DNA from 4 places in the Xenorhabdus cabanillasii genome. Region 3 is predicted to be linked to each of the others. Evidence: predicted binding sites of a transcription regulator. Region 3 holds the regulator's gene; each other region holds the start of a gene.

The links. Region 3 encodes Fur, which represses iron uptake genes when iron is present. Its sites were predicted from a motif close to ATAATAATGAGAACNACTATCAA; they were not measured.
Region 1: the regulator Fur is predicted to act here: its motif matches at 1,564-1,586, upstream of sodA (superoxide dismutase [Mn]).
Region 2: the regulator Fur is predicted to act here: its motif matches at 918-940, upstream of BDD26_RS12600 (isochorismate synthase).
Region 4: the regulator Fur is predicted to act here: its motif matches at 847-869, upstream of BDD26_RS07620 (TonB-dependent receptor domain-containing protein).

Annotation. Positions count from the first base shown of each region.
Region 1 is NZ_QTUB01000001.1:1,249,546-1,251,757, reverse strand. Features, by position in the region: gene yiiM (6-hydroxyaminopurine reductase) at 1-633, opposite strand, end outside; gene sodA (superoxide dismutase [Mn]) at 843-1,469, opposite strand; gene acs (acetate--CoA ligase) at 1,863-2,212, shown strand, end outside.
Region 2 is NZ_QTUB01000001.1:2,677,284-2,679,495, forward strand. Features, by position in the region: gene pgaA (poly-beta-1,6 N-acetyl-D-glucosamine export porin PgaA) at 1-535, opposite strand, end outside; gene BDD26_RS12600 (isochorismate synthase) at 1,201-2,212, shown strand, end outside.
Region 3 is NZ_QTUB01000001.1:4,250,798-4,253,009, forward strand. Features, by position in the region: gene fldA (flavodoxin FldA) at 100-633, shown strand; gene fur (ferric iron uptake transcriptional regulator) at 841-1,290, shown strand; gene BDD26_RS18965 (beta-N-acetylhexosaminidase) at 1,413-2,212, opposite strand, start outside.
Region 4 is NZ_QTUB01000001.1:1,586,420-1,588,631, reverse strand. Features, by position in the region: gene BDD26_RS07620 (TonB-dependent receptor domain-containing protein) at 1-825, opposite strand, end outside; gene BDD26_RS07615 (acetyl/propionyl/methylcrotonyl-CoA carboxylase subunit alpha) at 1,158-2,212, opposite strand, start outside.

The DNA.
Region 1 (2,212 bases), 3.0 Mb from region 3:
TCCATGCAATATCCGCTTTTGCATCGTCAGATTCCAGCTAGCAGATAACCCTGCTGCCCCCATTAGACGTTGGTATTGCTCTCCATCAAATGAGCTATGGAAAGCAATGGAAATAGCATCCTTAACAGAAACATCACTATTTCGACTTAGTAATTTTAGTGGTTCAGCAGCACTGACAAAACCTGAAGAGATGACCCGATATAACCAGCCACAATACCCTTTATCTTGCATCATGGCCGCAAAATTCGCAATTCCAGTAATAAAATTAAGTTTGTAGCAAGGAGAGCGGGGCTGTGTCACCTGAACAATTGCCTCACCCCATTGGAGAATATCCCCAATATAAACATTCTCTTCTGTCATACCCTCCGTTGATATATTTTCACCAAATAAGGGAGATACAAATAATTCCACTAATTCAGGAAATTGCCTTTTCCAAAAGAGGTAATGTTCCATAGGATAATGACAAAGCGCACGATCAGGACCGCCATGAAAACGAGTCTCTGCCTGTTCATCACCTTCCAGACCAAGAGAGGTAAGCTGTAAGCGGCCATTCACCAACAGTTTGTTGATTGCACTGAAACCCCACTTTTCGGAAGATGTTATTTTGCCTCTGTACACCTGTGGGTAATACATTTCTATTTCTCCTCAATAGACTAATATAAATATTATCCTGACCAAATAAACGCGGCAAACCTTGCCCGCAAAATATGATTTTCTCTAAATAGAATTCAGGAATTCATCATTTTAAACGGGAAAGATGCCAAATGATAGCTAAGATTAAGAGCAATAAAAATGCTGACCACCGCAGTGATCAGCATTATTAAGAGAGGGATTTTTAGAACTTATTCCATTTTTTCTTCGTAACGTTTTGCCGCTTCTTCCCAATTTACGACATGCCAAAATGCCTTAATATAGTCGGGACGACGGTTTTGATACTTCAGATAATAAGCATGTTCCCACACATCCAATCCCAAAATAGGATAACCAGAAGTACCAGAAATCTCTTCACCCATCAACGGGCTATCCTGATTTGCAGTAGAAACAACTTCAAGTTTGCCATCTTCTTTTAATACTAACCAGGCCCATCCAGAGCCAAAACGAGTTGCGGCTGCTTGTTCAAATTTTTCTTTGAAAGCATCAACGCTACCAAAATCGCATTCTATCGCTGCTTTTAAGGCACCAGATAAAGTTGTGTCTAATTTTAGACCCTTCCAGAACATACTATGGTTTGAATGGCCTCCTGCATTATTACGCATGAAAGTACGTTTATCAGCAGGAACTTTATCAAGGCACTGAATGAGTTCATCAATCTCCAGACAGGCCAGTTCTGGACAGGATTCTAATGCAATATTGGTATTTGTAACGTAGGCTTGATGGTGTTTGGTGTGATGAATTATCATCGTTTGTTCATCGAAATGCGGCTCTAGCGCGTCATAAGAATATGGTAGAGAAGGTAGTGAATGGCTCATGTCATATCTCCAGTTGTTTAAAATATACACACCTTTTATTTATTGGGTATGAGGCTCACACCTTGTGAACTGCAAGATTATTATAGTGAATTAAGCAATAATGAAAATGATTATCAATTCCATGTTATAACTATGGTTTCCTTTCTCTTTCGCCGTCCAGGCATTTCTTAGATGAAATAACTGAATAAAATCCATTAGTTAGTATATTTATTCAAAATATAAAATTATTAATGATAGTCAATTTTTCACAAATACGCCGCACTAAATGATCATCTCATGAAATTCATTCTTTCCAATGCGTGATCTTCCGCGCAAAAAAGAAACAAAAATTCTTCTTACACTTTAGTTAACCTTGTTTTGACATAGTATTAACAATTGCAAGGAGATAAAAATATGACTCAAATAATCAAGCATCCTATTCCTGCTGACATCGCAGAAACAGCCCTGATAAACAAGCAACAATATATGCAAGACTACCAATGGTCACTACAAGATCCTGAAGGGTTCTGGAGTGAGAAAGGTAAGATACTGGATTGGATAAGACCTTATACAAAGGTTAAAAACAGCTCTTTCGACCCCGGACACATCAGCATCCGCTGGTTTGAAGATGGGACACTGAATCTGAGTGCTAACTGCCTCGACCGTCATTTACAAGAGCGTGGTGATCAGACTGCCATTATCTGGGAAGGAGATAATCCCGCTGAATCCAGACATGTGACGTATCAAGAGCTATATCACGATGT
Region 2 (2,212 bases), 1.6 Mb from region 3:
GATCCACATAGGCCATTAAACGGTAATTAGCAGCACTGGGTTGATGGGACAGTAAGTTTTTTGCCAGGCGACGGGCTTCACTGTCTCGCTTGGCATCTGCCAACGTCATAATCAAGCCCGCTTTTATATCGTGGTTGTGTTTTTCAAGAATTGAAGCCAGGTGCCATAATTGAATGGCTTGATTCCACTGGCGTTGATTGCGATAAGCGCGTGCGGCAGCGGCTATCCCTCTGGCTGGTAATTCCATAGCATGATAGCGTTGCCAAAGATTAATCACTTCATTGTCATGATTCGCCCAGCTTGCGACCTGTAACCAATCAGCAACCTGAGAAGGAGAGAGTTTCCGCCGTTTTTCTGCTTGACGAATATATTCAAGTATGGGGATGGTATTACCACTTCTGGCTTGTTGAATTAAAGCATCGTAATCCGCTGTCGCGGTCTCTGTTGTTATTAGGCAACCTAGTGATATAAATAACGATAACAGTCTATACCGATATCTACGAAAGCCTATCGGCCTAAAATAAAGATATAACACGGCATCCCCTTTTTATACTGCTTATTTATTTTAAAAACAGCAGAATCAGACGAAATGAAATTGGATTTTGATTAAGAACAGCATTTTGTTTCTTCATTTTGGAAGAGGCAAAATAATACGTATTGTGTGACTTTATATCAATGGGTATTTTATGAAAAACAATAGATGTAACATCAGGTAATATTGTTTCTTAATTTTATTATGGGTTTAATAAGTAATACCTTATTGTTATTTTTCTATATGAAATAAAGGTATTGTATTTAACCTGTTGTTTCTAATTGCTTTTGGGAATTTTCTTATAGTATTTTGAATTTAATATTTATGAAAGAAATTAACCACAATAAAAAATGTTAATTATGAGTGTGAATATTTTTCATTGCTGATATTTTTGATAATTATTATCGGTGGGTAATTTGTTTTTTTAATCTTATTTTTGAGTTTTGAGAATGATTTTATTATCTTTTTGCCAATGAGAATTATATTTTAGGTTTTTGGTGAGGTGACATTCACAAACATTAAATTAGTTATTTTTTTGATAACTAAGTTTGGTATGTGAGCCTTGTGTTGTCCAACCGCATAAACAACTATACAAACAATAAGTACTTTAATAATTCCTGCCGACTCGTATAATTTTGCGTTTTATTGTGTTACTAGTGGGGAAGCTTGTGGATCAGATTGCCAATATCATCGCTGATATATGCGAAATTCTTAATACCAAAAATATTAGCGAAGTTGGTATTCAGTCGTTCAGCTTTTCGCTTCCGGCAACCAGTGATACTGATTGGCTGGAATGGCTGGCAGTTCAACCTCATTATCCACAGTTTTACTGGCAACACCGGGATGGGCATGAAGAAGTTGCTGCCTGTGGGCAAATTCGCCTCTTCAGTAATGCAATTAAGGCAGAGAAGTTTTTACATCAACACGCTCAATTTCCCCAAATGCGTATTTGGGGATTAAATGCATGGGAAAAGACTGATGTTTGCCATATCAGGAATAATCAGAATAAAGAGCAATTGCAGGAAAGTAAGAAAAGTACAGGTAATGAAGAAAGTTACTTGTTCTTACCGAGAATGGAAATACGTCGTTATCATGGTGCAACCCATTTATATCTGAATATTGATGGACAGGCTGATATCGATAATATTCATCTGTTTCTTAGACAAATTGTCCCGCGTCAACCATTCCAGACATCGTATGCAGCGGTATTGAATGCAACTCATACGCCTGAAAATGAACAGTGGAATATTTTGCTGAAACAAGCATTGAATGCTATTACCCAGAAAAAGATGGAAAAGGTTGTGATGGCACGGAAAACAGAACTTACGCTGAATATGCCCTTGCAAGCTGCGCAATTTATGGCTTCCAGCCGTGGAGTAAATCATCGTTGTTATCATTTTATGCTGGCGTTCAATGATAATCGGGCTTTTCTTGCTTCTACCCCGGAACGGCTTTATTACCGCTATCAGTTACAGATATTTACTGAAGCATTAGCAGGAACAACGGTAAATTCTGAGGATGCTCAGAAAGCAAAAGAGTTAGGGCAATGGTTATTGGCAGATAAAAAGAACCAACATGAAAATTTGATTGTTGTGGATGATATTTGTCAGCGTCTGCAAGGTGGAGTCGAATCTATTGATGTTGCTCCTCCTGACGTGATCCGTCTACGTAAGGTGCAAC
Region 3 (2,212 bases):
AACGTTTTTCATTTTAATAAAACTGCTATTTTTCCTGCTGATTTCAGCGTGACGTGTATGGATTTAATACACTAATAGAACAAGAGGTTAATCTACTTTATGGCAATAATAGGTATATTCTTCGGCAGCGACACTGGCAACACAGAGAACATTGCCAAAATGATCCAAGAAAAACTGGGCGGTGCTGATGTTGCGGAAGTTCACGATATTGCCAAAAGCAGCAAGGAAGATCTTGAAGCCTTCGATATCCTGCTGCTAGGCATTCCAACCTGGTACTACGGTGAAGCTCAATGTGACTGGGATGATTTCTTCCCGACTCTGGAAGAGATCAATTTTGAAGGGAAGTTAATTGCCCTGTTTGGTTGTGGTGATCAGGAAGATTATGCAGAATATTTCTGTGATGCTATGGGCACCATCCGCGATATTATCGAACCTCGTGGTGCAATTATTGTTGGTCACTGGCCAACTGAAGGGTATCACTTTGAAGTATCCAAAGGTATGGCTGATGATAATCACTTCATTGGTCTTGCTATTGATGAAGATCGCCAACCAGAATTGACCGAAGAGCGTGTTGATGCTTGGGTACAGCAGATTAAGGCTGAAATGAGCCTGTCAGAAATCCTCGGCGCATAATAAAAGATGCCCTCGTGTGTGTATAAGGAAACAATTACCTTTTGCGCGGGATAATTCTTGAATTATGTGTCATGATAGCGAAGCGGGCATGGTTTTCATTTTCAATATCCGTGCCTATAATCTACAGCATGAAACTAAATCATGATTCTCTCACGATACCCCAAGTATCACAAGTTCACTAAACTCAAGTTACAGGACTAAATCCGCATGACCGACAACAATAAAGCATTGAAAAATGCTGGACTTAAAGTAACACTTCCTCGCCTGAAAATTCTGGAAGTGCTACAGGATCCAGAATGCCATCATGTCAGTGCGGAAGATCTCTACAAAAAACTGATTGATATCGGTGAAGAGATTGGCCTCGCCACTGTCTATCGCGTGTTGAACCAGTTCGATGATGCCGGCATTGTTACTCGCCACAATTTTGAAGGCGGTAAATCGGTTTTTGAACTCACTCAGCAACATCACCACGACCATCTGATTTGTCTCGACTGCGGCAAAGTGATTGAGTTCAGCGATGAGTCCATTGAAGAACGTCAGAAGGATATTGCTGCACGTCATGGAATCAAGTTGTCAAATCATAGTCTCTATTTGTATGGTCACTGTACTACAGGTGATTGCCGTAAAGATAGTACGTTACATGATGAGAAAGCATGATAAGAAGGCACGATAAGAAGTAATACATACGATTTACTACTCACTTCCAATATCTGCTCTTGTCGAAAGAAGCTGCTGCCGATTAGCCTAAGCTAATCGGCAGGTTGCTTTTTTACAAACGATTATTTTTGATATACATCTTCAATTCGGCTGAAACGTTTACCATCAGTACTAACAGAACGGACTTTCACTTTACCTTCGACGTGCGGTCTTTGTCTGTCATCATAAATTTCCCAGGTTTTACCATCATTCAACGAATACTGAATTGCCAGCCCGGGCAAAGCAATGTTCGCTTCCAATGTCCCTGACACAATCCTTGCCCCTGGTATTGGTAATCGATATGCAACATGCGCCTTATCCAGTTTTGCCATCTCACGTTGCCCCATTAAATTGGCAAAACGGCGCCAATCATTATTGAGTTTATCGGTTTCAACATACCGTGTGACTCCGCCTTTATACTCTCTGCCCTGCTGGTAATTCTGTTCCCATTCAGCCTGATGCCACGCACGTTCCGCCAGCGGCAGTAAACGCGGATAAATCATATATTCCATTTGCTGATCAGTCCGCACTGTTTCACTCCATAATAGACCTGACACCCCATACGCCCCCGGCCAACGTTTATTACTGGTGGTATTGAAATAGTTGCCATTGATATCCACCGAAGTTTCGGCATTTTGTGGCATATTATCTGGTGCAAAACTGAAGATTTTGGCTTCATCATTAAAACGAGATGCCCAATAATAGCCCCGCTCTTTGGGATTGACTTCGTACGGCATATCTAGGTAAACATAATCAGGGCTGGAAACAACAACACGATAGCCCTTGTTTGCCCAGTCATTAACGGAATCATAACCTCCCCAATAGAGAGTATCCCAAAAGTTTACCGTAACGTACTGAGTAGCAAAGTCTTTCGCCGATTTCG
Region 4 (2,212 bases), 2.7 Mb from region 3:
AAAATTCAATCTGAAATTAGTATCTGCATCATTCTGATAATGTTCTTTTGATACATTAATGTACTGCTCATCAGTCAGATTGAATTTTGCTTTTAATAAATAATTAACCAGTTTCCCATCGGTAGGAATTGAGTCTCTTCCGCGGCTATCTCTGCCCGATTCAGCATCATTCATATTACGATGGTTAAAATAGCCTAATAAATCAACTGATCCTACTCTGCCATAAGTTGCTAAAGATTGCTGGAACTCAGAACCATTACTGACATAGCTTAATTTGCCTTTTGTGCCAAATAATTGGCCCGGCTCCAATAAATCACCCGCATCAACAGTTTCAAATTTTAATGCACCGCCAAGGGCTCCGGTATCATAGGTAATACTGTTAGTACCAACACTGATATCAACTTGCTTCAGCATTTCAGGGTCTATACCGTAGTTCCCTGCATGATGGAAGTGATATCCCTCTTGTCGTGCACCATCAACCGTTACGTTTATGAATTGATCATCCATGCCACGGATTTTAAAACGCTGCCCTAAAGCGCTAGGATGACCCGCTTGAACGCCCGGTACATTCTTTAAGATCTCACCGACACTTTGTGCCTGTCTGACTTTAATTTCGTTACGGTTGACTTTCCCACTCTCTTGTTCTGCATTGTTACCTGCAATAACAACGAGTGTATCGCCAGTTGACATCGATTTTTTGGTTGACCCTTCGGTGTTGGCTAGTGCGTTAGTAGAAATAGCGACTGTCAACATTGATGCTGACATCAAAGGAACACACAGGCCACTTTTAGCCAGGCTTGCGTAAATTTTGGTAATTTTAGACATACATTTTCAGTTAAAACATGATTGAGAATCATTATTATTTATATTTCTATAGGAAATGTAAATAACCTTAAGTTATTATCATTTATTTTAACTATTTAAATTCGGAATAAGATCCCAACAAATCCCACTATTCTTAGCTCTTAGCGAAGATTTGTTGACGATCTGAGTCCACAAAGGCAGGTTTATTTATTGAATAGAATGAAGAAGTTGATGACGATAAAGAGCCTGACTAAGGCGCTATCAGGAGCCATAATGCTTTACTAATGACATCCTGTTTCGCCAGTTTAATAAAGCTTAAAGGGAACAATTTGTCCCCTCCCCTTTGATTTTTACTATTCTATGTTAGCCAAAATGCTTTCTGCATCCTGATAATTCCCTGCCTGAGCACAGAATGTGATTTTCCCTGAACAATGTGCACTGATCTGTACCTCCATTTTCATGGCTTCCATCACGGCAATCACATCACCTTCATTTACTTGTTCCCCTTCCTGAACCAACCAGGAATGCAGGATGCCGGAAATAGATGCCTTTACCTGACGGGGATCTTTTGGTTCGGCTTCCTCCGTTATCGGATGAAGCAATTGCTGCCCATTAGCAGGTAATGAGTGGGCTAATCCCGCTAACAGAGCCGATGGCAAACCCAGTTCACACCTGCGACCATCAATTTCAATATAAGTGCGGGTGATATTTTTATCCTCAGCAGGGATCTGACGGAGCGAAGCTTCCAGTTTATTGGCAAAATCCGTTTCAATCCAACGGGTATGAACGTTGAAATTATCCCCTGAGACAAAATCAGAATGTTCGATTACAGCCCGGTGGAAAGGTAAAACTGATGCTACTCCGCTGATTTTAAATTCTTGTAATGCCCGACGTGCACGGGCAAGAGCCTGCTCACGTGTTGTTCCTGTGACGATCAGTTTTGCCATCAATGAATCAAAAGTAGCGGGGACTGTAGAACCACTCATTACACCGGAGTCCAGACGAATACCAGGACCAGAAGGCGGGAGAAACTCTGTGATAGTACCAGATGTGGGCAAAAAACCTTTTCCTGCATCTTCCGCATTGATGCGAAATTCAAACGAATGCCCTCTTGGTGCAGGCGTTTCTTGGATGCTTAACGGATAACCTTCTGCAATCCTCAACTGTTCAATAACCAAATCAATCCCTGTTGTTTCTTCCGTAACGGGATGCTCAACTTGTAAGCGAGTATTCACTTCTAAAAAAGAGAGCGTACCATTAGCACTAAGTAAAAACTCGACCGTCCCCGCTCCGACATAATGGGTTGCCGCACAAATCTCTTTTGCCGCTTGATGAATGCGTTCTCGTTGCTGCTGAGTTAAAAAGGGAGCCGGAGCTTCTTCTACCAGTTTCTGATTCCGACGCTGCA